3 regions of the Mesorhizobium sp. P2_D1 genome follow, and region 2 is predicted to be linked to each of the others. Evidence: predicted binding sites of a transcription regulator. Region 2 holds the regulator's gene; each other region holds the start of a gene.
The links. The regulator LexA, encoded in region 2, represses DNA repair genes until DNA is damaged. The targets are predictions, from matches to a motif close to TGTTCNNNNTGTGTTCNG.
Positions count from the first base shown of each region.

Region 1: a site for LexA is predicted at 2,281-2,298, ahead of AC1D0I_RS01140 (ImuA family protein). Genes of this name have one in related genera too.
Region 3: a site for LexA is predicted at 5,157-5,174, ahead of AC1D0I_RS16190 (helicase-related protein). Genes of this name have one in related genera too.

Region 1 covers NZ_JBFUDZ010000001.1:198,993-213,631, reverse strand. The annotation lists gene AC1D0I_RS01145 (DUF6504 family protein) at 1-1,281, opposite strand, end outside; gene AC1D0I_RS01140 (ImuA family protein) at 1,223-2,257, opposite strand; gene AC1D0I_RS01135 (metallopeptidase family protein) at 2,442-2,864, shown strand; gene AC1D0I_RS01130 (DUF1737 domain-containing protein) at 3,105-3,311, opposite strand; gene AC1D0I_RS01125 (HpcH/HpaI aldolase/citrate lyase family protein) at 3,361-4,251, opposite strand; gene AC1D0I_RS01120 (DUF4153 domain-containing protein) at 4,546-6,084, shown strand; gene AC1D0I_RS01115 (response regulator) at 6,088-6,780, shown strand; gene AC1D0I_RS01110 (ATP-binding protein) at 6,771-8,369, shown strand; gene AC1D0I_RS01105 (NAD(P)/FAD-dependent oxidoreductase) at 8,411-9,577, shown strand; gene AC1D0I_RS01100 (SRPBCC family protein) at 9,815-10,306, opposite strand; gene AC1D0I_RS01095 (SRPBCC family protein) at 10,347-10,793, opposite strand; gene AC1D0I_RS01090 (ArsR/SmtB family transcription factor) at 10,793-11,104, opposite strand; gene AC1D0I_RS01085 (GNAT family N-acetyltransferase) at 11,197-11,622, opposite strand; gene leuD (3-isopropylmalate dehydratase small subunit) at 11,771-12,376, shown strand; gene AC1D0I_RS01075 (hypothetical protein) at 12,441-13,301, shown strand; gene AC1D0I_RS01070 (hypothetical protein) at 13,386-14,315, shown strand; gene AC1D0I_RS01065 (RidA family protein) at 14,628-14,639, shown strand, end outside.
Region 2 covers NZ_JBFUDZ010000038.1:27,116-35,876, forward strand. The annotation lists gene gltA (citrate synthase) at 1-663, opposite strand, end outside; gene gltX (glutamate--tRNA ligase) at 848-2,272, opposite strand; gene AC1D0I_RS23630 (ComEC/Rec2 family competence protein) at 2,375-4,837, shown strand; gene lexA (transcriptional repressor LexA) at 4,831-5,568, opposite strand; gene AC1D0I_RS23640 (GntR family transcriptional regulator) at 5,929-6,666, opposite strand; gene kynU (kynureninase) at 6,829-8,076, shown strand; gene kynA (tryptophan 2,3-dioxygenase) at 8,081-8,761, opposite strand, start outside.
Region 3 covers NZ_JBFUDZ010000019.1:86,797-94,958, forward strand. The annotation lists gene AC1D0I_RS16175 (CarD family transcriptional regulator) at 1-233, opposite strand, end outside; gene fdxA (ferredoxin FdxA) at 604-942, opposite strand; gene AC1D0I_RS16185 (RNA-binding S4 domain-containing protein) at 1,177-1,575, opposite strand; gene AC1D0I_RS16190 (helicase-related protein) at 1,593-4,988, opposite strand; gene phbB (acetoacetyl-CoA reductase) at 5,763-6,488, opposite strand; gene AC1D0I_RS16200 (acetyl-CoA C-acetyltransferase) at 6,582-7,760, opposite strand; gene phaR (polyhydroxyalkanoate synthesis repressor PhaR) at 8,058-8,162, shown strand, end outside.

The DNA.
Region 1 (14,639 bases), on a different contig from region 2:
CCTGTAGAGCGCACGCCGCCAGCGGAAGTTCAGCGGCGGGCCCTCCGGCATTTCGGTGGCCGGCACCTCGATGGGCTCGGGCGAGCGGAACAGCCGGATCGGCCGTTCCGGCGGGAAGATGGTCATCGGCGCCTGCATCCGGTCCGGCTTCTTCGGCGGCGTGGTCCGGCGCGGGGCCTCGGTGAAGGGGATCGTGGCGACGGCGCGCTCCGGCAGATGGCTTTCCACAGTGACCGGTTGCAGGACCGCGCCCTCGCCGAGCCGGGCGCGGATACGGTCGGCGAACAGCGCGATGTCGGCGCCGTCATCGGTCACTTCGCCGGCAAGGTCGGCCTGCTGCATGTCGAAGGCGGCGGCCGACAGCACCGAGAGCCGGACGAGATCGAAGCCATAGCCGGCATCGATATCCTGCTCGAGCGCGGCCAGCCTTTCATGGAACAATTTCTGGATCAGCGGGGGTTCGCGCATCGGCCGCGAGGTGCCGATGGCGATGCGGCTGACGGCGCCGTCGACGCGAAACAAAAGCAGCGCCAGCATCCTGGCGCCCTCGCCACGGCGCTCGAGGTCGGTCTTCAATGCCGCCGCCAGCATGCCCACCAGCCGCTCGATGTCCTCGGTCAGGGTGACGGGCTCGCTGAGGTGACGTTCGACCGAAAGCGGCGCGACGGGAAGGCGCGGCGACACCGCTTCGTCGAGACGGCCAAGCGCCTGGTCGAGGCGCAAAAGCAGCGAGGCGCCGAAGCGGCGGGCAAGCGGCGCGCGCGGTGCCGCCATGACGGCGCCCGCCGTGCGCAGGCCGACGCTTTCCAGGCTGGTGCGGGTCGCGGGCTCGATGCGCAGGGCTGCCAGCGGCAAGGGTGCGAGCAGCGCCTCCTCCTCGCCGCCTGCGACGATGCGGTCACTGGCAAAGCGTGCCGCCGCCCAGGCCGCGCCCGGTGTCGCGGCAAGCCCGGCGCGGACATCGAAACCCTGATGGAAGAAGCGCGACAGGATGTCGTCCAGCATGGCGCGTTCGCCGCCGAAAAGATGGGTGCAGCCGGTGACGTCGAGAAACAGGCCGTCCGTTGCGTCCAGCGCCACCAGCGGGGTGTAGCGGTCGCACCAGTCGGCAAGGCCTTCGAGCAGGCGGCGATCGGCTTGCGGATCGGCCTCGACGATGTCGATCGACGGATGCATGGCGCGCGCATCGGCGATGCCCATGTCGCGCTTCAGGTGCAGCGCCTCAGCCCGCTCGTCGAGGGCCGAGATACGCTGCGCGTTGCCCTTGCGGTGGCTGATCACCAGCGGCAGGTGATCCGACGGCCGGGAACGCCAGGACCGCCCCAGACGCTGCCGCAGGATCCTTTCGACCGCGAGATAGGGAAACCACAGCGACAGGATTCTTTGCTCTTTCCTCGCCCCTTCTTTCGTCGCCCCATCTTTCATCGAATGCGCGTTCATCGGGGTTCCACTCCAGTGTGAATTGTCCAGGCAGGGCCGTGCGGCTCTTGCCGATGGTGAGGGTGAAGGCCGGGCGGCCGATCGAGCCGGCGAGCGGCCCGACGATGGTGTCGCGCGGCACCGCCGGTGCCGACGCGACGATGAGACGAACGGGTGCGGCCGTCGGTTCGGGCTCGGCAGCCTGCCGCAGCAGGAACACCGGCCGGCCGGCACTCTGTGCCCGGGCATGCAGCCGGCGCGTCGCGGTCAGGTCGAGCCGCTGCGGATTGCCGCGGATCTCGAGGATGACGGCGGCGAGCGCCGTCATCCGGGCGGCCTCCTCGGCGACCCACAGCGCATCGACAAGTTTTGGCGCCTCGGAAAACAGCAATTGCTCGGGTTCGATGCCGAACGAGGCATGAAGCCCCCTGGCATAGGGAAAGCCGGCCTCGCGAAAAATCTCCGATGTGCCGATCCAGAGCACCGGCAACCCTTGCGTCTGCTTGAGGATCAGGCTTGCGAGCGACAGAGCGAAGCCGGCGACGGCTCCGGCATCGCGGGTTTCAATGCCATGGATCTCGCTCAAGGCGGCTTTCGGCAGGCCGCCGCTCAGGGCGGCATCGAGCCGCTCGACGCCGGTGGACAGGAACGCATCCGGCAGCGCCGTGGCAACGCCTCGGCGGACAATCGTCACATCGATGCTGGGGCCGGCGTCGACGCGAACATCGGGAGCCGCGGCGGCCGGCGCCTGCAGGCGCTCGGGCAGCGTTCCCTTGATCTTCGCGATCTGGCGGCGCAGGGCAAAAACAGTCTCCCGCGCCACGGCGGTCATCGCCATGACGGTCAGCTTTCACTCACAATTGTTCCTGTTATGTTCCTATAGATTCCAGAGGGTGCTGGAAGAGTCAAGCGGAGTCATGGGGAATTTATTCCTGCCCCGGGGCTTGTCGGAGGCGTGGGCCGCCCCCGCCATTTGCCGATTGCGGCGCGAAAGCCTATATGCCGGGATCAAAGGACACAGCATGGCCCGCATCTACAAGACCCGCAGCTGGCACGACGAGCTTTCGCCGTCGATGGAGGAAATGGAGTTCCTGGCGCTGGAGGCTTACGCCCATCTGCCGGAGGATTTTCGCAAGCTGACCGGCGAGATCGTCATCCAGATCGCCGAGTTCCCGACCGACGAGATCATGGACGATTTGTCGCTGGAAACGCCCTTCGACCTGCTCGGTCTGTTCGAGGGACGCGGCATCGCCGAGCGCTGGAATCCGCAGACCGGCGAAGGCCCGAATCGTATCACGCTCTACCGCCGCGCCATCCTCGACTACTGGGCCGAAAACGAGGAAACGCTGGGCGACATCGTCACCCACGTGCTGATCCACGAGATCGGCCACCATTTCGGCCTCTCGGACGATGATATGGAGAAGATCGAAGAGGCGGCTGAGTAGAACGTCAGAGGCTTGCGCACAAGAACTGGCGTCTCATTCCTTCGCGCCCCCCTCTGGCCTGCCGGCCATCTCCCCCTCAAGTGGGGAGATTGGCAGTTTCAACCTCCGCTCCTTTTCTTCCACGCTGAAAATTAGCGAAAGCCGTCCACGCCATCCGATCTCCCCCCTTGAGGGGGAGATGTCCGGCAGGACAAAGGGGGGCGCTGTCCCGCCAGCGTGGGACTATACCAATCGCTAAGCCTACCAATCACTCAGCTTGGTATCCGGCCCATATTCCTGACCGTCGATATCCTTGACCACGGCCTGGCCGCAGCACATCGTCTTGGCCTCCTTGTCGAAGGCATAGGTCGGCGAGCCGAACAGGTGCCAGCCCTTGTTCAGCGCCGCAGTCACCTTGTGGCAGAAGCTGGCATCGTCAGGGCCAGTGAGAAAGCGGTAGAGTTTCATCCGTCAATTCCTGTCGTGAGTGCCCTTAGCCCGCGAGCATCAGGCGATATCATGCGCCGATGGCCGCCGCCTTCGCTAGCAGTTTTTCAGCTTGCGCCAAGTGCAGCCTCTCGACCATTTTTCCATTCAGCGCAATCACGCCCTTGCCGGCATTTTCCGGAAGCGCAAAGGCATCCTTCACCAGGCGTGCCTCGGCCACGGCTTCAGCGGACGGCGCGAAGGCCAGGTTCGCCGCTTCGATCTGGGCCGGATGGATGAGGCTCTTGCCGTCGAACCCCATGGCCGCCGCTTCCGTGCATTCATGGGCGAAGGCGTCGAGGTCGCGAAAATCGTTGGAGACGCCGTCGAGAATGTCGAGGCGGCCGGCGCGCGCGGCCAGCACCATCTGCATCAGCCACGGCACGAGGTAGCGCCGGTCAGGAGTCGCCGACACGCCGGTGCCGTTGAGCAGGTCGTTCGTTCCGGCAACGAAACAAGCCAAGCGCGAAGCCGGATCGCGGCCAAGTTCGGCAATGGCGCCGATGTTGAGCAGCGCCTTGGGCGTCTCGATCATCGCCCACAGTTTCACGCTGTCGGGAGCAAAATTGTCGTCGAGCACATCGCCGGCCTCAAGCAGGTCGCGCGGCGTGTCGACCTTGGGCAACAGGATGCCGTCGGGCTCGCAGCTTGCGACAGCCAGAAGGTCGTCGGCGCTCCATTCGCTGGCCAGTGCATTGATGCGCACCACCATCTCGCAGCGGCGGCCAAGGTGGTTGGCAGCTGGGCGGTTGGCGAAGATGCCGGCCAGTTTTTCACGCACGGCGATCTTGTCGGCCGGAGCGACGCCATCTTCGAGGTCGATGATGACGGCATCGCAGGCAAGCTGCGCGATCTTGGCCAGTGCCCTGTCGTTGGAGGCCGGGATGTAGAGCACCGAGCGGCGCGGACGATAGGTTTCCATGGCTGATCTATGCCGTCTGTGGATGGTCGAGGCAAGTCGTCTCCAGCCCTGCACGAAAACTGCACACGCCTGCGGAAAACCTCCTCCGATCCGCCCCGCCGTCTCCCTGCCAGCCTGCGAGACAGGCAGCATGCAAAACCGAGCAAAACCCCGTTGGTCCCTTCCTTACCGGCTGCGTAGCGAGGGCTGGTGGCTGGTCGATCCGCCACGCGCGAATCCCGTGGCGATCCTCATCCCTTTTGCCCGCAAGTGCCCGCCGACCGTCTGGCTGGAAGCCGTCAGGAGGGCCAGGTCATGACAGCATTCTTCTCCGCGGTACCGAGCTATTGCGCCCGCTTCGGTGTTGCAGTGCTGCTGGTCGCGCTGGCGGATTTTCTCTTTTACAGCCAGCCAGCCGGCATCACGGTTTTCCTGTTCGCCATCCTGATTGCCGCCTCCGTGGTGGCTCTGCATCCCGCCGCCTTCAGCGACGGCAGGCTGTGGATCAAGCCCACCGCGCTGCTTGTCGCGCTGCTGCCGCTCGCCGAAAATGTCAGCGCTCTGTCGGTATCGATCGCGCTTGCGGCCCTGGTCGTCTTCGCGCTCTCGCTGAGCGGGCGGCTGCGCCATCGCATCGCTCGCATTGCCGGCCAGATCGCGCTGTTCGGACTGGCGGCGCCGTTCCGGTTCGCCAACGACTTCATCCGCTGGCGCAGGACGGCGCGTCGCTTCGGCCGGCGCCGCGTCCGGCTGGCAGCGATCGCCGTCTGGGCCATGCCGCTGACGCTGGGCGCCGTCTTCCTGGCGCTGTTCGGCGCCGCCAATCCGGTCATCGACTACTGGCTGTCGCTGATCGACCTTCTTAAGCTGCTCGATCTCATCCAGCTCACGAGGATTGCCTTCTGGCTGTTCGTGCTGGTCTGTGTCTGGGCCTTTCTGCGGCCACGCCTGCCGCGTCTGGTTCGTCGCATCCCTCGCGCGACGCTGGCGGTGGTCAGCACTCAAGCTGAGAAAATCACCACCATCGGGGATATCCTGTTCGGCAAACCCGCCATCCTGCGCGCGCTTGTTGTCTTCAACATCCTGTTTGCGCTGCAGACCGGGCTCGACGCCACCTATCTGTGGGGCGGGGTGGCGCTGCCCGATGGGCTGAGCTATGCGGCTTACGCGCATCGCGGCGCCTATCCCTTGATCGTCACCGCGCTGCTTGCCGCCGGCTTCGTGCTGGCGGCGCTCAGGCCGGGAAGCGAAACATCGGGGGATCCGCTCATCCGCCGGCTGGTCTATGCCTGGGTGGCGCAGAACATCATGCTGGTCATCTCGTCGATCCTGCGGCTCGATCTCTATGTCGGCATCTACGCGCTGACCTACTGGCGCATCGCGGCTTTCGTCTGGATGGGGCTGGTGGCATCAGGTCTTGCCCTGATCATAGCCCGCATCGCGCTCGGAAAATCCAATGAATGGCTGTTGTCCGCCAATCTTCTGACGTTATCTCTGACGCTTTATGCCGGCTGTTTCATCAATTTCGCCGCGCTGATCGCCAATTACAATGTCGACCACTCCCTCGAAATGACCGGCCAGGGCATTTCCCTCGACGCCTGGTATCTGCGCTCGCTCGGCCCGGGTGCGTTTCCGGCGATGGATCGCTTCCTCGATCATCAGAGTCGAGCCGCCAACAATTCGGTCTTCCGCGAACTGGCAGGGCGGCGCGGCAGCGACGAAGACTGGTACCGCACCATTCAGGAAAACTGGCGGGCCTGGAGCTTTCGCGACTGGCGCCTGCTTCGCTATCTCGACAGCAAGGGGTCGCTCGTGCTTCCTCAGCCTTCGCAACCTTCCTTGCCGGGCCGCTGACCGATGCCGCATCACATCCTCGTCGCCGACGATGACCCGCATATCCGCGAGGTGATCTGCTTCGCGCTGGAAAAGGCCGGCATGAAAACGCTTGGGGTGGCCGACGGCGCCGCCGCCTTGCAGGAGATCGGACGCCGCGCGCCGGATCTCGTCGTGCTCGACATCGGCATGCCGGAGATGGACGGGCTGGAGGTCTGCCGGCGGCTGCGGCGCACATCCGACGTGCCGGTGCTGTTCCTGTCCGCGCGCGACGAGGAGATCGACCGCATCCTCGGGCTCGAAATGGGCGGCGACGACTATGTGACAAAACCGTTCAGCCCGCGAGAGCTGGTCGCCCGCGTCAACGTCATCCTGCGGCGCGCCCGCCCGGTGCCGCCCGAACCGGCCGACGACAGGCAGTTCGCGCATGGCAAGCTTGCTCTGGCGCCGGCCAGCCACGCCGCCAGCTTCGATGGCAAACCGCTTGCCCTGACCGGGATCGAGTTCTCGATCCTGAAAGGATTTTTGGCGCGACCGACGCATGTGCTCGACCGCGACGCGGTGATGGCAAACGCCTATGCCGCCAACATCCATGTCGCCGGCCGCACCGTCGACAGCCATATCCGCAACATCCGCGCCAAGCTGGCGGCGGCGGGTTGCCTGGATGCTATCGAGACCGTGCACGGCGTCGGCTTCCGGCTCGGCCGATGCGGCTGACGGCCTCCCGCAAATGGATCGGCCGCAAATGGCGGCCGCGCCTTGCCACGGTCGTCGTTGCCATCCTGATCCTGGTGATGGCACTGCCGCTGGTCGGCCTGTTCTTCTTCCGGCTCTACGAGAACCAGTTGATCCGCCAGACCGAAGCGGAGTTGATCGCGCAAGGTGCCGCCATCGCCGCCATCTATGCGCAGGACGTGCGCGACGCCGGCATCCCGCCGGAAAAACTCGGCGCGCCGATGGCGCGGGCAAACGGGGATGCGAGCCGAAGCGTCCCTGACCCGCTATACAGGCCGATCGAGCCGCAGCTCGATCTCGCTTCCGACACCGTGCTGCCGACGCGGCCGGCGGCGATGCCTGCCACTATCGATCCCGCCTTCGCCGCCATCGGCGCGCGCCTGTCCGGTGTTCTCGATGCCACGCAGAAAACCACGCTGGCCGGCTTCCGGCTGCTCGACCCCACCGGCGTCGTCATTGCCGGACGTGGCGAGGTCGGGCAATCGCTTGACGGGGTTGAAGAGGTGCGCGAGGCCCTTGCCGGCCGCTATGCCAGTGCGCTGCGGCTGCGCATTCCCAACCAGCCGGCGCCACCGCTCTATTCGGTCAGCCGAGGCACCAAGGTGCGTGTCTTTGTCGCCCTGCCGGTGGCCATAGACGGTAAGGTCGCCGGCGTGGTCTATGTGTCGCGGACGCCCAACAATATCGTCAAGCATCTCTATGGCGAGCGCGGCAAGGTGACCCTGGCTGCGATCGCCATCCTCGGCGGCACGCTGCTCATCGGCCTGGTCTTCCTGCGCACCGTCAGTCGGCCGATCTATGCGCTGATCGACCGCACCCAGCGCATCGCCGCCGGCGACCGCCAGGCCATCAAGCCGCTCGACCACCACGGCACCTATGAAATGGCGGAGCTCTCCGCCGCCTTCCTCGACATGGCGGAAAAGCTGCAGGCGCGATCGGACTCGATCCAGACCTTTGCCACCCATGTGTCGCATGAGCTCAAATCGCCGCTGACGGCGATCCAGGGTGCGGCCGAGCTGCTCCGCGATTCCGGTTCGGCGATGGACGAGGCCGAGCGGCAGCGCTTCTCCAACAACATCGTCACCGATGCGGGGCGGCTCAATCTGCTGGTGCGCCGGCTGCTCGACCTGGCGCGGGCCGAGAATCTGGCGCCGAGCGGTGAAAGTACCTCGATCGGCGCAGCGCTGGCACTGCTTCCTGTAGACAACAGGCTGGCGGTTCGTGTCGAGGCCGGCGGCGAGATCGATTTGCGCATATCGGCTGAGAACGCGGCAATCGTGCTTGCCAATCTCATCGACAATTCAGCCAGGCACGGCGCGACGCAGGTGTCGGTCACCGTGGCGAGCACCGGCGGCAAGGCGTCCATCCTGGTCAGCGACGACGGCGCCGGCATTTCGCCGAGCAACCGGGCGCGCATCTTCGAACCATTCTTCACCACGCGGCGCGATTCCGGCGGCACCGGCATGGGGCTCGGCATCGTGCTGGCCCTCCTGAAAGCGCATGATGGTATGATCCAGCTGGTTGACTCCGAACGCGGCACGCGCTTCGAGATTACCTTGCCAACCGCGTGACTCCCCAATCAGCGGCTCGAACCGGAAAGGGCATAAAAAGCGTGCGCTACGACATTGTCATCATCGGCGGGGCCATCGTTGGATCCTCGATCGCCTACTATCTGCGCGAGGAGGGGTTTTCGGGCTCCATCGCGCTGATCGAGCGCGATCCGCAATTTGCCCATGCGGCGACGACGCTGTCCTGCGCCTCGATCCGCCAGCAATTCTCGATCCCGGAAAACATCCGGCTGTCGCAGTTCACGCTGAAACTGTTCCGGCGGCTGAAGGACGAGTTCGGCGCGGATGCCGATATAGGCTTCCACGAAGGCGGCTATCTCATCCTTGCCGGCGAGAACGGGCTGCCGATCCTGAAAGCCAATCACCAGGCGCAGATCGCCGAGGGCGCCGACATCCTGCTTGAGGATGCCGACGCCTTGGTGCGTCGCTTCCCCTGGCTGTCGGTCGAAGGCATCACCGCCGGCGCCTATGGGCGGACCGGCGAGGGCTGGTTCGACGCGCATGCGATGCTGATGCTGTTCCGCAAGGCGCTACGCGAGAAGAAGATCGATTTCATCACCGCCGACGTCACCGGCATCGAGCGGCAAGGCGACCGCGTCACCGGCGTCAGCCTCGACAATGGCGAGACGCTGGAAGCGGGCATCGTCGTCAACGCCGCCGGGCCGAATGCCGGCAAGGTGGCTGGTATGGCCGGGCTGGCGCTGCCGGTGGAGCCGCGCAAGCGCAACGTCTTCGTCTTCGAGGCGCGCGAGAAATATGCCGACATGCCGCTACTGGTCGACCCGAGCGGCATCTGGCTCAGGCCGGAAGGCTCGGTCTACATCACCGCTGGTGCCGAGCCGGAAGAGGGCGACGGGCCCGCCGATCCCCAGGATTTCGATGTCGACTGGCCACTGTTCGAAGAGGTGATCTGGCCGGTGCTGGCCACCCGCATCCCGGCCTTCGAGGCGATCAAGCCGACCCGCGCTTGGGTTGGCCACTACGACTACAACACGCTCGACCAGAACGCGGTGATCGGCCCGCATCCGCAGGTGACGAATTTCCTGTTCGCCAACGGCTTTTCCGGCCACGGCCTGCAGCAGGCGCCGGCCGTCGGCAAGGCGCTGGCCGAGCTGATCGTGCATGGCGGCTACCGCACGGTGGATTGCTCGGCGTTTGGCTATGGCCGGGTTGCGGAAGGGCGGGCGTTTAGAGAATTGAATGTGATTTGAGGTGTTAGGCGTTGGGAACATGCCGTTCCCGCCGAGTTCCCGCCCACCCCCCCTCTGGCCTGCCGGCCATCTCCCCCGCAAGTGGGGAGATGACAGCTTCGACGCCGCGTCACCCCTGTCACATTTCGAGATTGGTGACAGCGATTGAGCGTGTAATCCCCCTCTTTGCGGGGGAGATGGCCGGCAGGCCCGAGGGGATGCTGTCCCGCCGACATCAAATGCACCGCCACGAGTCGGCTAAGCCGCGGCCAATCTCCCAGCGTCAAAATACACCTGCAGCCAGTTCAGCACCCTGCCCCAGCCCTCGGCGTGTTCAGCCGCCGCGTCGCTCAAGCCGGTAAAGCCGCCATGACAGATGGTGACGCGCGTGCCATCGGCGATCGGCTGCAGCAGCCAGGCGACCGTCGTTTGCCGCCGGCCAAGCGTGGGATGGTCCCACTCATAGGCCCGCGTCTGCACGATCCGGCGCGGCGCCTCGATGTCGAGTAAGTCGCCGCTCTCTGGCAGGTCCCTGCCGTCTGCCGTTCGAACGGTGACCTTCCAACGGCCGCCGATGCGAAGATCGGCCGACCAATCGACCATCCGGTAGGTGTCGGCGGACCCCCACCAGCGCTCGACCTCGTCCGTGACCAGGGCCTGGAAAATCCGCTCGGCGGGTGCGCCGATGTCGGCGCTTGCCATGACGGTCTCGCCATTGGTCATGCTGTGGACGACAGGGACATGCAGCATAGGTGCCTCCAAAAGTTTGTTTCGCTGCTGAAACCAAGCTTCAACCCTTCGATGGCGGGCGCTCGAAACCCTTGCCGGTCTCGAGCAGGCTCTTGAGGCTTGCCAGCACCAGCGGCCAGCCCTTGGAGACATTCGGGATCAGCCGGTGCGGGCCGTCGGCCTCGTGGGTGACGGCAAGCTTCATCAACTCGCCGTCCTGTTCGATTGCGAAGGTGCAGCGCGTGTAGCCGTCTTCCTTGACCTCCGGCATCCATTCATTGCGCCATTTGATCACCAGGCGTCGCGGCGGGTCGATTTCGAGGATCTCGCCGCTGTCGGCGACGCGGCCGTCGGGGAAGATCAGTTTCCAGCTGGAGCCGACCTTCCACTCGCTCTCCTGATGGGAGCAGAGGAAGAACTGCCGGTTGAACTCCGGATCGGTCAGCGCCTCCCAGAGTCTTTCGGGCGTGGTGCGGATGTAGGTCACGTAAACGAAGCTGTTGCTCATCAGTCTTCCCTTTCGAGGCGTTTCTTCAGGTCACTCAATGCATCCAGCCGATGGCGCTCGAACTTGCCGATCCAGCGTTCGGCGATCTCGTTGATCGGAACCGGGTTGAGGTAGTGCTGCTTCTCGCGTCCCTTGCGGAGCGTGGTGACGAGGTTGGCTTCCTCCAGGATCGCCAGGTGCTTGGTCACCGCCTGGCGTGTCATGTCCATCTCCGCGCACAGCGCGTTCAGCGTCTGCCCGTTCCGGGCATGGAGGTTGTCCAGCAATTGCCGGCGTGTCGGGTCGGCCAAGGCGCGAAAGACGGCATCCATGCTCATGTCTTTAATATGCAACCATTTGGTTGCATGTCAAGCCGCAAGTTCTTACGCTGTTGGCAGCTGGACGCGGTCACGGGGAAAAAATGTCAGCGCTTGCGGGAGAACCAGAAGGCGTCGGGCATGCGCGTCATGCCGATGCGTTCGTAGAAGCCGACGGCGTCGGGCATGGAGATCAGGCTGATGGCAACGGACGGTCCGAGTTGCCGCCGTGCCTCGTCCATCAGGCCTTTGCCGATGCCGAGCCCTTGCGCCGATTGGGAAACGGCGAGCTCGGAGATGTAGCAGACCCAGGAGAAGTCGGTGATGGCGCGGGCAACGCCGATCAGCGGCTTGCCCTCGACATCGAGACGCGCCGTCAGCACCAGGTTGGCGCCCGACAGCATCGCCTGCAGGCGGGCGTCGTCATCGACAGGCCGTGTCTCGCCGAGGCCGGATTCCACCAGCACACGGCGGAATTCGGCGATGTCGAGCGCGGGCTCGCGGGCATAGAGGATTCGGGAGTTTTCTGCCATGACAGCCAGACTGCACCATCGGGCGGTGAATTCGAAGCCGTTTTGCGCAGCCGGCCATCCTGCACAAACAGTTGCCTTTTATTTGCCCGCGGCTTTGTGTAAACCGTGCCTCAGCAATCCCCCCGAAACAAGAACACGGGCAAAAGCCATGGAAAAATTCACCAAGCTCACCGGCGTCGCCGCTCCGATGCCGATCGTCAATGTCGACACCGACATGATCATCCCCAAGGATTATCTCAAGACGATCAAGCGCACCGGGCTTGGCACCGGCCTGTTCGCCGAAATGCGCTACAATGACGACGGTTCGGAAAATCCGGATTTCGTGCTCAACAAGCCGGCCTACCGCAAGGCGCAGATCCTTGTCGCCGGCGACAATTTCGGCTGCGGTTCGAGCCGCGAGCACGCGCCTTGGGCGCTGCTCGATTTCGGCATTCGCTGCGTCATCTCGACCTCGTTCGCCGACATCTTTTACAACAACTGTTTCAAGAACGGCGTGCTGCCGATCACCGTCAGCCCCGAGGATCTCGAAAAGCTGATGGATGACGCCTCGCGCGGCTCCAACGCCACCTTGTCGATCGACCTCGAGGCCAAGGAAATCCGCGGTCCCGATGGCGGTGTGGTCGCGTTCGACCTCGACGATTTCAAGCGGCACTGCTTGCTCAACGGGCTCGACGATATCGGCCTGACCATGGAAAAGGCCGGCGCCATCGCTTCGTTCGAGAAGAAAAACGCCGAACAGCGCCCCTGGGCCTGAAATACGCGGCCTGACCGCAAGGCCGCGCCTACGGCGAGTCTTCGGATAAAAACGAGGACTTGTCATGACACGTTCGCTTGTTGCCGGCGCCTGCGGGCTGATGATGTCGATCCTGCTGCCGGCAACCAGCCTGTTCGCCCAGGCGCCTGTCATCGACCAGCAGGCGCCGATCCCGTTCGAGGGCGGTCAATTTACCATCACCCAGCAGGAGCCGGACGGCGAAAAGGTGCTCGCCTACGACGGCCAGAAGCTGGCGAGCAATTATGACGTCTTCTTCGACAGGATCGTCAACATCGCCGGCGCTGAAGTGGCGCTGGTCGATGTCGGCGACGGCAATATCGACCATCTCTGCGGTCCTCCCGTGATGATCGCGTGGAAGCCGAAAGGCGGCACGATCCAGGGCATCACGGTCGAGCAGGATGGCTGCGGCGCGCCGGCGTCGGTGACCGACAATGTCATCTATTTCGTGCCCTATCTGCTGCCGGGCGCCTCGAAGCGGGCAATGCAATGGTCGCCCACCGACGGGCTGACGATTTCCGGCAATCTCACTTACATGCCGGATCCCGGCACGGTCTGGAAAGATGTCGACGTGTCGAAATACGAGGACATGATCGACGCTTTCCACAACGAGGCGGTCTATAGGGACGCCGCGGCCTTGCTTGGCAACGACATGACCGTTCTGGCCGCCAGTTTCCTGGCCGCAGGCGGGACGAAAACAACCGCGTCCGGCATCGTCTATTTCGACGGCTGCGCGCCGCACAATTGCGGCGGCAATCACGGTTTCATGGCGGTCGACGCGGCCAACCAAAAGCTCTATTTCGCCCGCAGCAGTGGCAAGCCCGTGATGGATGCATGGCCTCCGGTGCAGAGCTGGCCGGCCGAGGTCAAGGCGGCGCTGGACGAGGCGTTTGGCACGCCGCATTAGCTTCGCCGCGCAGGCTTTCCGCGCAAGGCGCGGACTGGCGTTTCATTTCCGGCTGGCTATGATCTGACGAAACGGAGGATCACCATGACTCGTTCGCTTCTTGCCGGCGCTTGCGGGCTGGCCCTTTTCCTGCTGCCTGTGACGAGCGCTCATGCCCAGACGCAGACGCCCGCGGCGCAGCTGGCGCCCTCGGCCGAGAAACCGGCCACCGACCAGGGTACAGGCGCCGCCGATGCTTCCGACGACGACAAGCAGGCGCCTGTGCCATTCGAAGGCGGCCAGCTGACCATCACCCAGCCGGAACAGGACGGCGAGAAAGTGCTTGCCTATGACGGCCAACAGCTGGCGAGCAATTATGACGTCTTCTTCGACAAAATCGTCGAGGTCGGCGGTGTCAAGGTGGCGCTGTTCGATGTCGGCGATGGCGGTAATCAATGTGGCCCTGCCACGGTGATCGTCTGGAAGCCGGAAGGCGGCACCATCCAGAGCACGACGGTCGAGCAGGACGAGTGCGGCGCGCCGCCATCGGCGGTGTCCGACAACGCCATCTATTTCGTGCCCTATCTGTTGCCGGGCGATGAGAAGCCGGCTTTGCAATGGTCGCCGACCGACGGACTGACGACTTCAGGCAACCTGACCTACATGCCGGAACCCGGCACCGACTGGAAAGACATCAATCCGGAAAAGTACCAGAACATCATCGACGCCTTCCACAACGAGGCTGTCTACAAGGAAGCGCAAAAGCTGCTCGGCAAGGACATGCCCGACATGGCGACCAGCCTGCTGGTCGGCGGCGGCACGGAAAAGACCGCTTCGGGCGCCTTCTACGCCAGCGGCTGCGTGCCGCATGACTGCGGCGGCAATGACGGCTTCATGGCGGTCGACCCGGCCCAGCACAAGCTCTATTTCGCCCGCCGCGGCGACAATGGCCAGCCAAACGCCTGGCCGGCGGTAACGACATGGCCGGCCGATGTGAAGGAGGCGTTAGACAAGGCGCTGGGGTCGGCGAACTAGGGAGTCTGGTCGACAATCACCACACCTCCGTCATCCTCGGGCTTGACCCGAGGATCCAAACCGCGACCTTGAAACAAGCAATGCGGCGGAACAGAATTCTGCACCGCGGCAGCGCACCTATGTCATGGCATGGATCCTGGGGTCTGCGCTGCGTCGCTTCGCTCCTTCCTTCGCCCCAGGATGAAGACCCGAAGGCTTCGGCCCAGTCTTCAAAGTGTGCGTTGGTTTGTCGGAACAACCATCAGTTTCACCTGGCCTATGGCCGAGCGCCGTCTTTCCTTTCAGAATGACGGAAGGCAACTGCGAGGACCCATGCGAAAACTC
Region 2 (8,761 bases):
CTCGCACGGCACGGCGAAGCACATATGCAGGAAGTTGGCGGCGAAGTTCAGCTCGTTCTTCGGGTAAATGAAGGGCTGGCCGATATGGTATTTGTAGGCCATCGCCGCGATCGTCGGCATCTTGGCGATCAGCCGCATGGAGGCAACCATGCGCTGGTAGGGGTCGGAGATGTCGGTGGAGTCGTGGTAGAAGGCCGACAGCGCGCCAACGACGCCGCACATCACCGCCATCGGGTGCGCGTCGCGGCGGAAGCCGGTGAAGAAGCGCGACATCTGCTCGTGCACCATGGTGTGGCGCGTCACGCGGTAATCGAAATCGTCCTTCTGCGCCTTGGTCGGCAATTCGCCATAGAGCAGGAGATAGCAGACCTCGAGGAAGTCGCCGTGTTCGGCCAACTGGTCGATCGGATAGCCGCGGTGCAAGAGGATGCCGGCGTCGCCGTCGATGAAGGTGATTTCGGACTCGCAGCTTGCGGTCGAGGTGAAGCCGGGATCGTAGGTGAAGGCGCCGGTGGTGCTGTAGAGCGAGGCGATGTCGATGACATCAGGCCCGACCGAGCCGCTTCGCACCTTGAACTCGTGCGTCTTGCCGGCGAATTCAAGCGTTGCCGTGGCCTCGTGGGTGTTGCCGCCCAAATCCAGTTTTTTCGCAGCTTCGGTCATTGCAAACTCCTTCTTGTTTCCTCATGCCGGCAAAGGCAAAATTCCGCAGAGCGACACGTCGAAATCACCGCAATGCGCGTATTCGCCACCGCATTCTAGGAGGTGCGTGCCAGATTGGGCCAGGGCCTAATGTTGCACTGCGAAACGCGCCTTTCAATGCCAATCTTCTTGGGCCAGTTCGCTCCTAATCGATTTGATCCGCTATGCGCGCCAGGCTTTCCTCGCGGCCGAGCACGGCAAGCACGTCGAACACACCCGGCGAGGTGCTTTTGCCAGTCAGGGCGGCGCGCAAAGGCTGGGCCACGGCGCCAAGCTTGTGGCCGCCGGCCTGCGCATAGTCGCGCACGGCGGCTTCAGCCGCAGTGGCCGTCCAGTCACCTGACAGGGTCGTCAAAGCTTCGTGAGCGCCGCGCAGGATCTTGCGCGCGTCTTCATTGAGCAGCAGTGCCGCCTTGTCGTCGATCGGCAGCGGCCGGGTGGCAAACAGGAAGGCGGCGCCGTCGACAAGTTCGACCAGTGTCTTGGCGCGCTCCTTCAGGCCGGGCAGCGCTGCCAGCAGTTGCGCCTTGTTCCTGTCGTCGAGGCGCGCGGCCATCGCCGGCCCCCCCTCGAGATAGGGCAGGGTGGCGATGAAGATGTCGAACAGCTCAGCATCGCTCATGCGGCGCATATGGACGCCGTTCAGCGCCTCGAGCTTGGCGAAGTCGAAGCGGGCGGCGCCCTTGTTCACATCGCTGATGTCGAACCAGGAGATCATGTCCTTGATCGACATGATCTCGTCGTCGCCATGGCTCCAGCCGAGGCGCGCCAGGTAGTTCAGCAACGCCTCCGGCAGGTAGCCCATGGCGCGATAGGCCTCGACGCCGAGCGCACCGTGCCGCTTCGACAGCTTGGCGCCATCGGCGCCGTGGATCAGCGGGATATGCGACATGGACGGCACGTCCCAGCCCATGGCGTCGTAGATCACCGTCTGGCGGGCGGCATTGGTCAAATGGTCGTCGCCTCGGATGATGTGGGTGACGCCCATGTCGTGGTCGTCGACGACGACGGCATGCATATAGGTCGGGTTGCCGTCCGAACGCAGGATGATGAAGTCGTCGAGATCCTTGTTGGGGAAGCGCACCTCGCCCTGGACACGGTCGTGCACCACCGTCTCGCCCGTGGTCGGCGCCTTGATGCGGATGGCGCCCTTGGCGCCTGCGGGCGCCTCGGAGGGGTCCCGGTCACGCCACCGGCCGTCATAGCGGGGCGGCAGGCCCTTGGCGCGTGCTGCCTCGCGCATTGCCTCGAGCTCGGCAGGCGTCTCGTAGCTGTAATAGGCCTTGCCCATGCGCACGAGCTCCTCGGCCACCTCGCGATGACGCGGCGCGCGCTCGAACTGCGAGACGGCCTCGCCATCCCAGGAGAGGCCGAGCCAGGAAAGCCCGTCGAGAATGGCTGCGGTCGCGGCATCGTTGGAGCGCTCGCGATCGGTGTCTTCGATGCGCAGCAGCATGGTGCCGTCAGTGTGCTTTGCGTACAGCCAGTTGAACAGCGCCGTGCGCGCGCCGCCTATGTGCAGGTAACCGGTGGGCGAGGGGGCAAAACGGGTGACGACCTTGTCGGACATGAAACTCTCGGAAACCATCTGAAGCGGGGTGTGGTTGCGCGGACTTTCGCGCGTTGCGCGTTCATGTAGCATAGGGTGTCGAGGGCGCAAGGGGCAGACCCGATGGCTGGACGGGGCCGGGGCTCGGATCAGGGCGAGGACGCCGCTATTGGCGTCAGCGAACGGTCCCTGTTTGCGACGCCGCTGCCGGCTGCGTTACCGCTGCCATCACCTCTCGTGCCGGCCCCCGGCAACCCGCCGTTGCAAGCGGATGTCTCCGCCCCCGCTCCTGTTGCCAAAGTTGGCAGGATCGTGCGCGTGCGCCGGCAAATCGGCCGGATATCGCTGCCTCGGCTGCGCCACAGCGTGGCCACGGCAGCGGGCCTGGAGCTTGATCGAGGCGTAGCCTTCCTGCTGGTGCCGGTCTGTCTGGCGATCGGAGCGATCGGCTATTTTTCGCTGACGGTGGAACCTGATTTTGCGAAGCCTGTCGCGGTCGTCGTTCTGACGGGGCTCTGCGCGTTCGTCTCGCGTTCCAGGCCGAAAGCCCATCTTTGTTTCATGGCTGCGGTGCTGTGCACGCTCGGCCTGCTCGCCGGCAAGGTCGAGACATGGCGGGCGGGAACGCAGTTGCTCGGTTCGGAAATCTCGACTCAAGTGACCGGCCGCGTCGTCTCGCTTGACCGAATGGAGTCCGGCCGCATCCGGCTGACCATCGACGTGACGTCGACAGCCAGGCCGAAATTGCGCTATGCGCCGGAGCGGATTCGGCTTTCGGCACGAAAGATCCCGGCAGAGATAACCCCAGGCTCGCTGGTCACCGGCTACGCCAAGCTGTTGCCGCCCACCGGCCCGGTGCGGCCGGACAGCTACGACTTCTCCTTCGACAGCTATTTCGCCGGCATTGGCGGCAGCGGGTTTTTCCTCGGCAATCCAAAGCTTGTCGCCGGCAATGACGACGACATTCCGCTGTCAGCCCGCCTTGCCTCGGGGATAGAAAATGCCCGTGAAGCCATCGCCGACCATATCAGGGGCAGTATCGGTGGCGCCGAAGGCGAGATCGCCGCGGCGCTGATCGTCGGCGTACGCGCCGGCATTCCCGATGAGATCAACGAAGCGATGCGGCGCACCGGCATCTACCACGTCATCTCCATTTCAGGGCTGCACATGGCGCTGGTGGCCGGCACAATCATGATGCTGATGCGCAGCGCCTTCGCCCTGTTTCCGGACTTTTCCGCGCGCCGGCCAGTCAAGAAATACGCCGCGGCCGCCGCGCTTTTCTCGATCGCCGCCTATCTCGTCATCTCAGGCGTCGTCGTTGCCGCAGAGCGCAGCTTCATCATGCTGGCGGTGATGCTGATTGCCGTGCTGTTCGATCGGGCGGCGCTGACCATGCGCAACCTGGCGATCTCGGCGATCGCGGTCATTTTGGTGTCGCCGCATGAAGTGGTCGGCCCAAGTTTCCAGATGTCGTTCGCGGCGACCGCGGCTCTGGTCGGTGCCTATGCCGGCTGGTCTGATCATCGTGCGGCGAAAACGAAACCGCCGCCGCCACGGCGATCTCTGCCTGGCTTTCTCACCAGAAAATTCCTGTTGGCGATGGGCGGCCTTGCCATGACCTCCATCATCGCCGGTTCTGCCACGGCGCTGTTTGCCATCTGGCATTTTCAGCGGGTGTCGCCGCTCAGCCTGTTCGCCAATCTGGCCATCATGCCAAACGTCTCGCTGGTTGTGATGCCTTTCGCCGTCCTCAGTGCGCTTGCGATGCCCTTTGGCGCCGATGGCCCCTTTCTTTACGTGATGGGCAAAGGCCTGACGGTGATGATCGCCATGTCCGGATGGATTTCCCAGCGCTCGCCGGTCGACGCGGTCGGGTTGATTTCGCAGCAGTCCGTCCTGCTGGTTGCGATTGCCTTGGTCATCGCGACGATGGCCACGACATGGCTGCGGCTCGCAGCCCTTCCGTTCGCGCTTGCCGGCCTGTTGACCGTCTCGGACACGCGCGCACCGGACGTGCTGATCTCGGAGGACGCCCGGCTGGTTGCGCTGCCGATCGGGGGTGGCGAACTCGCCGTCAGCCGGGCACGCCCGAACGAATTCACGGTCGACAACTGGAAACGCGCGCTGACATCCGAGACCATCGTCATACCGGAGGTGTTCAGCAAAGGAGACGGGCAATTCGAGATAGCCGATGCCGCCGAGCTGCCGTCGGGAGCGCCTTTCTATTGCACATCGGGCATTTGTCTCGCCAAGCATCCATCCGGTGCGATCATCGCGCATGTCGAAGACCGAAAGGAGGCCTGGATGGCCTGCGGCTTCGCCGACCTGATCGTCATCAATGACGCCACGGCCTATGACCCCTGTCACAATCCGCTAGTGCTCGTCATCACCAAGCGACAACTGGCCCGCAAGGGTAGCGCGGCCGTCTTCTTCGATCGCCAATCGGCCACCGCGCCTGCGACGATCAGCTTCGCGGTGGACAGCCCATACCGGCCCTGGCACACGCAGCGCAAGTTTTCGCGCGAGGCGAGGGGCCTGCCACCCTACCGCAAACCCGAAAAGCCGGTCGCAAGCCCTGCTCAGTAGCGCCTGATCAGCCCGACGAGCTTGCCTTGCACCTTGACCCTGTCCGGTCCGAAAATGCGGGTTTCATAGGCCGGGTTGGCGGCTTCGAGAGCAATCGAGGCACCCTTGCGGCGGAACCGCTTCAGCGTCGCTTCCTCTTCATCCACCAGCGCCACGATGATCTCACCAGGGCTGGCTGTATCGGCGTTGCGGATGATGACGGTATCGCCGTCGAAGATGCCGGCCTCGATCATCGAGTCGCCCTTGACCTCCAGGGCATAGTGTTCGCCGCCCATGATCATGTCCGGCGGCACCGAGATCGAATGCGTCTGGTGCTGGATGGCGTCGATCGGCACACCGGCCGCGATGCGTCCCATGACCGGGATCGACACGGCGGAAACCACGTCGTCGTCATTGCCGGCCGAAGGCATCCGCGAAGACGCAGGCTTGAGTTGCCGGCCAAGGCCGCCTTGACCGAGGCTGCCCTGGATGACGCTTGGCGAGAACTTCTTTGCCGCGTTGAGGCCTGGCGCGATCGAATCCGGCAGCCGCAGCACTTCCAACGCGCGCGCCCGATTGGGCAGGCGGCGAATGAAGCCGCGCTCCTCCAGCGCCGTGATCAGCCGGTGTATGCCGGATTTGGAGGCAAGGTCGAGCGCTTCCTTCATCTCGTCGAAGGATGGCGGAATGCCGCTTTCCTTGAGCCGTTCGTGGATGAACATCAGCAGTTCATGTTGTTTGCGCGTCAGCATGGCAGCCCCCAGGTTACCCAAAACCAGAATCGGAAAAACAAACCCAGAACAAACACTATCTGTTCCAGTTGTGTTCCGCAACCGTTTAAAGTTTAATGAACTTGTTAAGGCGGCTGAAATTATTCGGCGCCCCGGCAGTGGGTCGCTATCGACGCTTGCCTGCCACCGCCGGGCGCTTGGTTGGATTGAAATTGCTATGGTTAATGGCCTGCTGCCCACCCTGTGTCGGGCTTGGCCTCGGCTAATGCTGGAGCTCGACAAGGGGGCTCGGTTCACTTCACCGGTCGTGGCTCCCGTGAACGAAAGGGAGCCAAAATGCCAACTTTGGCGGAGGAATTGCCCATATCGTTCCTCGCCGCATTACCGCTTGTTTGTGCTGCCGTCGCCGGCATGGACATAGACATGCAGCGTGTAGCCGATGTGGGCAACCATCAGGGTTTTCGCGCGCTCGATGTCGCGATCCAGCGCCGCTTCCATGAGCGCGGTATGATGTTCGATCGCGACGGCCTGGCGCAACGCCTCCATGGCCTCTTCGTGGCCGTACAGGAGACCGGCGGCCGCCCGCAAGGTTGGCGCCAGGCCAAGAAAGCGGTGATGGCGACGCAACTGATCCGCGATCGTGGAGTGGAAGGTCAGCAGCCAGGGGGACGCCGCCGCGCTGAGCAGTGCCGCGTGGAAAGCCTCGTGCTTTTCATCCCATTCGTCGACCACTTCGTCGGACGGGTCGTCGACCGCGGTCCTGCTGCGCGACAGCCGGTAGTGGGCAGCGACGACGGCGTCCTCCCATTCACGGCCGCCTTTCTCAATCGATTCCTGGAGCAGAGGCAGTTCAACCACCAATCTGGCGCGTGACAGATCTTCCAACTCGTTGCGCGAGACCGCGGCGACGGCAAAGCCGCGATTGCTGATGGCGGTCACCAGGCGCTCGGCCTCTAACCGCGAGAGTGCCTCGCGCAGCGGTGTCCAGCCGATGCCGTAGCTGTTGCGCAACGCGCTGAGCTTGAGCGGCGCGCCGGGCTTCAGACGGGTGGTGAGGATATCGCGGCGCAGCAACCTGTAGGCTGCCTCTGTCTTCGAGAAGTGCTCGTCGTCCAGCATTGCCGACCATCCGTACCAATTGGTCGGGTGATTATATATGAAAGCCTTCCATTTCGTAAATTATATATAATGTTTGACAAGACCCAAGGGACTGCCCATGATCGCCTACGGTTTCGCCTGATATGTTCATCTGAGCACGCCCATGCGCGGGGATAGTCGACCATGAATGCAACTCCCGATCTCGCTGCAATCGAGGCGATGGATGCCGCGGACCCGCTGCGTTCCATGCGCGATCGTTTCGTCTTGCCGCAAGGGGTGATCTACCTCGACGGCAATTCGCTTGGCGCGGCTTCTCCCGCCGTCTTCGACGAACTGAACAAGGCCGCCACACAGGAATGGGCGCAGGACCTCATCCGTGCCTGGAACACCGCCGGCTGGTTCGACATGCCGGTCGAGCTCGGCGACCAGCTCGGACGCCTGATCGGCGCCGCGGCCGGTCAGACTGTGGTCTGCGATACGACGTCGATCAATATCTACAAGGTGCTGCATGCGGCGCTCGCGATGCGTCCGGACCGGTCGGTCATCGTCGCCGAGGGCGACAGCTTCCCGACCGATCTCTATATGGCCGAGGGCGTTGCTTCGACGCGGCCGGGTACGGTCCTGCGGCTCGAGGGCGTCGACGCGCCTGATATCGAGGAACTGATCGACGAGCGCGTCGCCGTTATCCTGGTCAACCACGTCAACTACAAATCCGGCCAGTTGCGCGACATGGCGGCGCTGACGCGCAAGGCCCATCAGGCTGGTGCGCTGATCGTCTGGGATCTCTGTCACACCGCCGGCGCGCTGCCGGTCGAACTCGACGCTGCCAATGCCGATTTCGCCATCGGCTGCACCTACAAGTACCTCAATGGCGGCCCGGGTTCGCCAGCCTTCATCTATGCCGCACAGCGGCACCACGGTGATGTCTATCAGCCGCTCAGCGGCTGGTGGGGGCATGCGCGGCCGTTCGCCTTCGAACAAGGCTATGCCGCAGGCACCGGCATTCGCCGGTTCCTGTGTGGCACGCAGCCGGTGTTGTCGATGCGGGCGCTCAAGGGCGCCCTGGACCTCTGGAACGATGTCGACATGGTGGCGGTGCGCCAAAAGAGCATCGGGCTGACCGATCTGTTCATCCAGCTGGTCGAAGCAAGGTGCGGGGCGTACGGGCTCGAGCTTGAAAGCCCGCGTAACGGCAACGAGCGCGGCAGCCAGGTGTCATTCATCCACCCCAGCGGCTACCAGGTGATGCGGGCCTTGATCGAGCGCGGCGTGATCGGCGATTTCCGGGCGCCTTCGACCATCCGCTTCGGCTTCACGCCGCTCTATATCGGCTACAAGGATGTCTGGCAGGCGGTCGACATGCTGGAAGACATCCTGCGCACTGGCGTCTGGCAAGACGCGCGTTTCGCGGTCAAAACCGCGGTGACCTGAGAAGCTAGAGCCGGGTGCGAACTGTCCAGAGTTCCGGAAACAGGACGACCTCGAGCATCTTCTTCAGGTAGGACGCACCCGACGTGCCACCGGTGCCGCGCTTCAGGCCGATGATGCGTTCGACCGTGGTCACGTGATTGAAGCGCCAGCGGCGGAAATAATCCTCGAAGTCGACCAGTTTTTCAGCCAGCTCGTAGAACATCCAGTAGCGCTGCGGGTCGCGGTAGACTGTCTGCCAGGCGACCAGGACCGCTTCATTCTCGGTGCGCGTCTCACGCCAGTCGGTACGGTTGGCGTCAGCACCGATGTCGAATCCGTTGCGGGCGAGCAGCAGCAGCGCTTCGTCGTAGAGCGACGGTTCGGCCAGGATCGCCTCAAGCTTCCCGGTGAGGTCCGGCCGGTGCTTGTGCGGGCCGAGCATGGCGAGGTTGCGGTTGCCGGCCATGAACTCGATGGCGCGATACTGCCAGGACTGGAAACCCGAGGATTGGCCGAGCGCGTCGCGGAATTCGGTGTATTCGCTGGGTGTCATTGTCCGCAACACGTCCCAGGCATTGTTCAACTGCTCGAAAATGCGGGCGACGCGCGATAGCATCTTGAAACTCGGCTCGAGGCGGTCGGCGCGGATCGAGCGTATCGCGGCACCGATCTCGTGCAAGGCAAGCTTCATCCACAGCTCAGAGGT
Region 3 (8,162 bases), on a different contig from region 2:
TCTTCCGACAGCTTGCGCATGCCGATGGAGGTCGCCTTGGCGACCGGCACCTTCAGACGCATCTTGTCCTTCTGGAAGTCGATGACGAACAGTTCCAGCTTGTGCCCAGCGACTTCCTGCTCGTCGATCGAGACGATCTGGCCGACGCCATGCGCCGGATAGACAATGTACTCGCCGGTCTTGAAACCGTGACGCGCAGCGGTGGACTTCTTCTGCGGGGTTATCGTTGCCATTGCGCCCTGAACTCCTTGTTGTGGTACCGGCGTCCTGCCGGCCCGAACTCGCGCGATCGGGGAAGCCGATCGTTAGCCGCACAACAGATGAACCCATCCGGAAAAGCCGGGACCGGCAAACCGCAATAGTGCGACCGCCTGGCCCAGATCGCTCTGGTCCGGAATGAGATTTTCACCTTTCAGTGATTTGGGGCGTCTGCGCCATAAATCGACGTTGTGTCACCGGCATGTTTGGCTGATGTAACACAAAAAGTCGGAAGAATCAAGGTTTTGCTGCATAAGCGAAGGCCACAGTTAAGCGCCGCCTGTCAAGGCGCTTTATGTGACCTGTCTCTTACCCAACGTAATACCAGCCTTTGCGGACCTGTTGTCAATCGCCTTCGCCGGGCTCGGCCGAGAAGTATTTCTCGAACTTACCGGCCTCGCCGTCGAAGGATTTGGCGTCGGCCGGAGGTTCCTTCTTGGCGGTGATATTGGGCCATTTCTCGGCGTACTCGGTGTTAATCTGCAACCATTTGTCGAGCCCCGACTCGGTGTCGGGCTTGATCGCGTCGGCCGGGCATTCCGGCTCGCAGACGCCGCAGTCGATGCACTCGTCGGGGTGGATGACGAGCATGTTCTCGCCTTCGTAGAAACAATCGACCGGACAGACCTCGATGCAGTCCATATATTTGCATTTGATGCAATTGTCGGTCACGACATAGGTCATCGGTCGGCTCCGGGACGTCCCATTTTGTTGGGCTTTTTCCGTGAGGTAACGCCTTTGCCCGCAGCTTGCAAGGGCAGCCATGCCTGGCGGCATCGGCGTTTCCGAAATGGAATTCCAGACTGCAGGCCCGGTAGGGATCGGTCAGGTCCCGCGAAGTGCCTTGTTTGCCGGGTTCAGGGTTCGTTTTGTGCGTCTCGTTGCCCCAAAATCGTCGCGCACTTTTTGGCCGACCCATCAGTCATCACCAAGCAAGCGGTCGGTCTGGCGGCGTTCCTTCTTCGTCGGGCGGCCGCTGCCGGCCTCGCGCAGCGCCGGAATTGCATCGGGAGGGGCTTCGCCCGTCGGCGCGGGCGGCGGCGAGATATCCTCGTACAGCGTGCGTGCCTCCTCGGCCGGACCACGCCGCACGCCGGCGGTCAGCACCTTCCAGACGAAGATCCGACGATCAAGTGTGATGGTCAGGACGTCTCCAGGCTTGACCAGATCGGAGGCCTGCGCTGCTTTGTCGCGATTGATGCGAACCCGGCCGGCGACCACAAGTTTCGCCGCCAGCGAGCGCGATTTCACGGCGCGCGAGAAGAACAGCCATTTGTCGATGCGCTGGCGGTCTCGGGCAGCCGTTGGGGCAACCATCGACGCGAGCCCTGAGTCTACTTCTTCAGCTGGTCGCGCAAAGCCGCGAGCTTGGCGAAGGGCGAGTCCGGATCGAAGCGCACCGGGCGCTCCTCGCGCGGCTTCGGCTGGAAGGTCGGCTTTCCGCCGCCCTTGCCTCGATCGGGGCCGCCACCCTTGCCATCCGGCCTGCCGCCCTTCCAGTCGGGCCGACCTTCGCGTCGGTCGGGGCGCTCGCCTTGTGGGCGGCCTTCACGACGCTGCTCGCCCTCGCCCTGCGGCTTGGGCTTGAACTTCGAGCGGTCGAAGCGCGGCTTGCCGGTGCCGTCGCGCCGCCCCTCGTGGGCAGGACGTTCTCCAGGCGTGGCTGCGGCCGGCGCACCGGCAGCATCCGCAGGCGCGTCGTTTCGGCCGCGCGCCTGTCCGTTGCGCGAGCGATTGTTGCGGCCGGGATGGCGGGGGCGCTGTTCGAAACGGCCCTGACGCCACAACAGGATCGGCTTTGGGGCCTCGGCTTCCGGAGCGGGCTCGCTGGCGGCTGCATCGGCTACCACGACAGGCTCGTCCGACGTCACTTCAGCCGCGGGCGCAGCTTCGGAAACTGGCTCGGCCGATGCAGTCGCGACAGGTTCGGCTTCCGTCTCTGGCTCGGCAGCCAGCACGGGTTTGGCGACCGCGTCGGCGACGGCCTCGGTTGCTGCTTCTTCCGTGGCTTCGGCCGGCGCTTCGGGTTGTTCTTCCGCGACCGGCTCGGCCGCCGCTTCCGCTATGGTTTCGACAGGAATTTCGGCGGTGGCCTCGACAGCGGCAGCCGGCTCCGAACCTTCGACCGGCGCCTCCGCAGCCGCGTCGACCGCCGTGGCTTCCGCTGCCTTGGCCTGCTCGGCCCGTGTGGCCTCTTCAGCCGCGGCCTTCGCCGCCGCCGCTTCGCGCGCGGCATTGTCCTGCGCCTCGAGCCGCGCCTTGACCTCGACGGCCGGCTTCGGCTCGGCACGGTAGCCGAGACCTTTCAGGATCTCTTCCATGTCGTCGGCGGTGGCGCCGAGGATCGACATCATCGGCGGCGTCACCATGAAGGACTGGCCGTCATAGGCGCCGTCCGGCCGTTGGCCGAGACCAGGCTTCCAGTTGGTCGCCGGGCGGATCAAATCCGCCAGCCGCTCCAGAATGTCGATGCGCACCGCGCGGCGGCCGAGATTGCGGTAGCCGGCAAGCTTGTAGAAGGTCTTGTCGAAAGTGGGATCGATGACCACCGAGGTGCGGCCGGAGGCGAGTGCATGGACCACGTCGCCAAAGCCCGGCTTGTCCTTGCCGTCGTTCTTCAGCGCCCACAGCAGCGTCACCAGTCCGGCTGGCGCCGGCTTGATCAGCGCCGGCACGAAGACATGGTAGGCGCCGAAGCGCACGCCGAGACGTCGAAGGGCTGCACGGCCCTCCTGGTCGAGCGACTTCATCTCCTCGGCAATGTCGCGGCGGTTGATGAGGCCGAAATTCTCGACCAGCTGGAAGGCGATGCCGCGGCCGATGCCGGCAATCTGGTCGGCGTTCTTCAGGTCGACCAGCGGCTTCAGCAGCAACTCGATCTGGAAATTGACGAAACGTTCGGCACGCGCCGCGACCTTGTCGCGCGCCGGGCCAGTCAACTGTTCGTCGGCCAGCAGCACGAGGCGCGGCTTGAGCGTGTCTTCGCCGGCAACCAGTGTGCCGATCGGCGCGCCGATCCAGCGCAACGTGCCATCCGAGCCGAGTGCGATGTCGCCATTGGCGCAAGCACCGAAGCGTTCGGCGCGCGCCTCGAATTCGGCGGCCAGCGCCTTCTGGGCGGCGGTGCGCACAGCCTTGGCGTCTTCGCCGCCGGCGGTCTGGTCGGCGGTGAAGCGGAACCCTTGCAACTCGCCGACATGATGGCCTTCGACAAGGACGGTTCCGGTAGGACTAATTTCGGCTTCAGGCATGGTATTTTCTCTAAGGCGCCGCATGAGGACGGAAGTCCTGCGGTCTACGAAGCGTTTCGTCAACCGCTCATGCAGCGCATCCGACAATCTGTCTTCGATTTCGCGCGTCTTTTCCTGCCAGTGTGCCTGATCGGCCAGCCAGCCGGGCCGGTTCGACACGAATGTCCAGGTGCGGATCTGGGCAATGCGATGCGACAGCGTGTCGATGTCGCCTTCGGTGGTGTCGGCGCGGCGCACCTGCTCGGCCATGTAATTTTCGTCGACATGGCCATGCCGGGCGAGGTCCGTATAGATCGAAGCAATGAGGTCGGCATGCTGGGCCGGCGCGATCTTGCGGTAGTCGGGCAGCGCGCAGGCTTCCCACAGGAGCTCCACGCGTTTGGCATTGGTGGCGAGTGCGCGGATATCCTCGTCGCGCGACAGGTGCTCGAGCGCCTGCGCATCGACGGCAGGCAGTGCCCGCGTCAGCCCCTCGACCGGGGCGTTGGTCTCGATCGAGCGTTTCAGCGCGTCGAGGTTGGCGAAGTCGAAATGCGCGGTGCGCCACTGCAGCACCTTCACCGGGTCGAAGTCGTGGCCTTCGATCTTCTTGACCAGATCCTCGTCCAGCGGATCGACCTGGCCGGTGACGCCAAACGTGCCGTCGCGAAGATGCCGACCGGCGCGGCCGGCGATCTGGCCGAGCTCGGCCGCCGTCAGGTTGCGATACTGATAGCCGTCGAACTTGCGGTTCTGGGCGAAGGCGACATGATCGAGATCAAGGTTGAGACCCATGCCGATGGCGTCGGTGGCGATCAGATAGTCGACGTCGCCCGACTGGAACAGCGCCACCTGGGCGTTGCGGGTGCGAGGCGACAGCGCGCCGAGCACGACGGCGGCGCCGCCCTGCTGGCGGCGGATCAATTCAGCGATGGCATAGACCTCGTCGGCGGAGAAGGCGACGATCGCCGTGCGCCGCGGCAGCCGCGTCAGCTTCTTCGAGCCGGCATAGGCGAGATGCGAAAGCCTCGGCCGCGTCACCACGGAGACGCCCTTCAAGAGGCGCTGGAGGATGCCGTGCATGGTGGCCGCACCCAGCAGCAGCGTTTCCTGGCGGCCGCGCAGGTGCAGGATGCGGTCGGTGAAGATGTGGCCGCGCTCGAGATCGCTGGCCAACTGCACCTCGTCGATGGCGACGAAGGCGGCGTCGGTCTCGCGCGGCATGGCCTCGACGGTGCAGACCGAATATTTGGCGCCGGGCGGCTGGATCTTCTCCTCGCCGGTGATCAGCGCGACCTTGTGGGCGCCGACCTTTTCGCAGACGCGGCCATAGACCTCACGCGCAAGCAGCCTGAGCGGCAGGCCGATGATGCCGCTCTCGTGCGCCACCATGCGCTCGATGGCGAGATGGGTCTTGCCGGTGTTGGTCGGCCCAAGCACGGCGGTCACGTCACGGCCCGACAGGATCAGCGGCTCGGTATGTTTCGACTGGATGTTCATCGACCTGGAAATAAGGCTTTCTGGTCTCTCGTTGTCGGGAGCGTGCCTCAAGTGGCGCGTATGACAGGCGACACATAAGGATTTCGAGCGCGAAGCGAAAGCGGAATGTTCCACCGGCGGCTCGAAGTCGTCTCCTGTCAGGCTCCAGATTGGCTGCGGGTTAACAGTTGGAACGAGTCTGGAACGAATCGGACACGAATCAGTGACTCGACCAGATTCAGCTTTTGTTCACGGCTACATATGGATTTTGTGACCATGAGTCTCACCACATGCTGAATCAACGAACTGGCCCGTTTCATGCAGGGCGAGCTCTGCCGTTAACCTTTGCCGGCGAACGACTGGAATGCTTTGGTCAGCCTCATCCAAGATTATGAAATTGTTAACCTTTCCTAAACGGCGTTCAGGATTTGACGGGCGATTCCGGCTGTCGTCGTTAACACTCCGCTCAAAGCCGGAACGAACCGGCTACGAATCGGCGATGCCAGAATCTTCCCGTTTTGTTCACCCCAATATCTTGTGTTGCGAACAGCTTATCCACCAAGAATCCACAGGTTGCAGAGCCGCTTTTGCACAAGGCGGCCGGTGGCTGTTAACCTCTGCGTGCCGGATTGGGTCAGCAGCCGGCGTGGGGCAGGCCGAAGGCATAAAGCCGCCGGCAAAAGACGGACCGGTTTGCCGGCCCGTCGGTCTCGCCACTCACACCGGCGCTTATGCCGTCTGGACAGAAAATCGCTTCACACTTTTCCTGGGATGCTTCAGGCGAAGTGAATTGCTTCAGGCGAAGTATTGGCCGCCATTGGCTGTGATGGTCGAGCCGGTGATGAAGCCTGCATCTTCGGATGCGAGGAAGACGACGCAGCGCGCGATCTCTTCCGGCTCGCCGAGGCGACCGATCGGGATCTGCGGGATGATGCGCTCGTTGAGCACCTTCTCGTCGATCGCCTTGACCATTTCGGTGGCGATATAGCCGGGGCAGATGACATTGACGGTGATGCCGGCGCGGGCCCCTTCCTGGGCGAGCGCCTTCGAAAAGCCGATGTCGCCGGCCTTGGCGGCGGAATAATTCACCTGTCCGGCCTGGCCCTTCTGGCCGTTGATCGAGGAGATGGTGATGACACGGCCGAACTTGCGGTCGCGCATGCCGCTCCACAGCGGATGCGTCATGTTGAAGACGCCCGACAAATTGGTGTCGATGACCTCTTTCCACTGTTCGCGCGTGATCTTGTGGAACATGGCGTCGCGTGTGATGCCGGCATTGTTGACCAACACCGAGACCGGACCGAGATCAGCCTCGACCTGCTTGATGCCGGCGGTGCAGGAATCATAGTCGGCGACCGACCATTTGTAGACCGGGATGCCGGTCTCGGCCTTGAATTTCGCCGCCGCGTCGTCATTGCCGGCGTAGTTGGCGGCAACCGAATAGCCGGCGTTCTTCAATGCGATCGAGATCGCCGCGCCGATGCCGCGCGATCCGCCTGTGACGATTGCTACCTTGGTCATGCGTTTCCCCTATTTTGATATCGCCCTGTTGTCGGGCTTGGCAGGCACTGCATACCGACCGGGCGGCTCGCGCCGCCCGTTCAGGTGATATCCCTAGAGCGCTTCCACGCACATGGCGACGCCCATGCCGCCGCCGATGCACAGGGTGGCGAGGCCTTTCTTGGCGCCGCGCCGGCGCATCTCGAAAACCAGCGTGTTGAAGATGCGGGCACCCGACGCACCGATCGGATGGCCAATGGCAATGGCGCCGCCATTGACGTTGACGATCGAGGGATCCCAGCCCATGTCCTTGTTGACGGCGCAAGCCTGGGCGGCAAAGGCCTCGTTGGCCTCGATCAGGTCGAGATCGCCGACCGACCAGCCGGCCTTCTCCAATGCCTTGCGCGAAGCCGGTATCGGACCGGTGCCCATGATCTGGGGGTCGACGCCGGCGGTTGCCCAGGACACGATGCGCGCCAGCGGGGTGATGCTGCGCCTCACCGCTTCGGCTTCGCTCATCAGCACCGCACCGGCGGCGCCGTCATTGATGCCGGAGGCGTTGGCGGCGGTCACCGTACCGTCCTTGTCGAAAGCCGGCTTGAGCTTGGTCATGGCGTCGAGCGTGGCGCCGTGGCGGATGTACTCGTCCTGGTCGACAATGGTGTCGCCCTTCCTGCCCTTGATGGTGACGGCGACGATCTCGTCCTTGAACTTGCCGGCCTTCTGCGCCGCCTCGGCCTTGTTCTGCGAGGCGAGCGCGAACTGGTCCTGATCGTCGCGGGTGATCTGGAACTGACGAGCGACGTTTTCGGCGGTGTTGCCCATGTGGTAGCCGTTGAAGGCATCCCACAGTCCGTCCTTGATCATGGTGTCGATCAGCTTGAAGTCGCCCATCTTGACGCCGGCGCGCAGGTGCTGGGCATGCGCCGAAAGCGACATCGATTCCTGTCCGCCGGCGATGACCACCTTGGCATCGCCGGTGGCGATCTGCTGCATGCCGAGCGCAATGGCGCGAAGGCCCGAGCCGCAAACCTGGTTGAGGCCCCAGGCCGTGGTTTCCTTGGGCAAGCCGGCATTGATCGATGCCTGGCGGGCCGGGTTCTGACCCTGAGCGGCGGTCAGCACCTGGCCGAGGATGACCTCGTCGACCTCGCCTGGTTCGACACCGGCACGCGACAGCAGTTCCTTGATGACGATAGCACCGAGCTCATGCGCCGGGGTGGTGGCGAAAGCGCCGTTGAAGGAGCCGACCGGCGTGCGCGCCGCACTGGCAATGACGATGGAAGCGGACATTTTCTTCTCCAGACTTCAAGGGTGTTGTTCTGTCGTTGAGGACTTTTCTTGCCCTTTCCAGAACCCAAGTCAAACCGGAAATGGGCATGGCGCCCATGCGCTGCAAGCACATCGCACCTTGCGATGGCGCTACTCTGTCCGTTGCTGCGCAGCATATTTTGCCTGCTATGCAGCATTTAATGATGCCGCAGTGCACAAACTGCTTGGAATTGTGAGGCTTTTGCGCATATCCTCAAAAAAGGCACAATCGTTACCGGCGGCTTACTCGGGGGCGCCGGTGTCCCGGGGAGGATGCAGATGGCCGCGAAAGACGATCCGATCATCATCAAGAAATACGCCAATCGCCGCCTCTACAACACCGGCACCAGCACCTATGTGACGCTCGAGGACCTCGCCGAGATG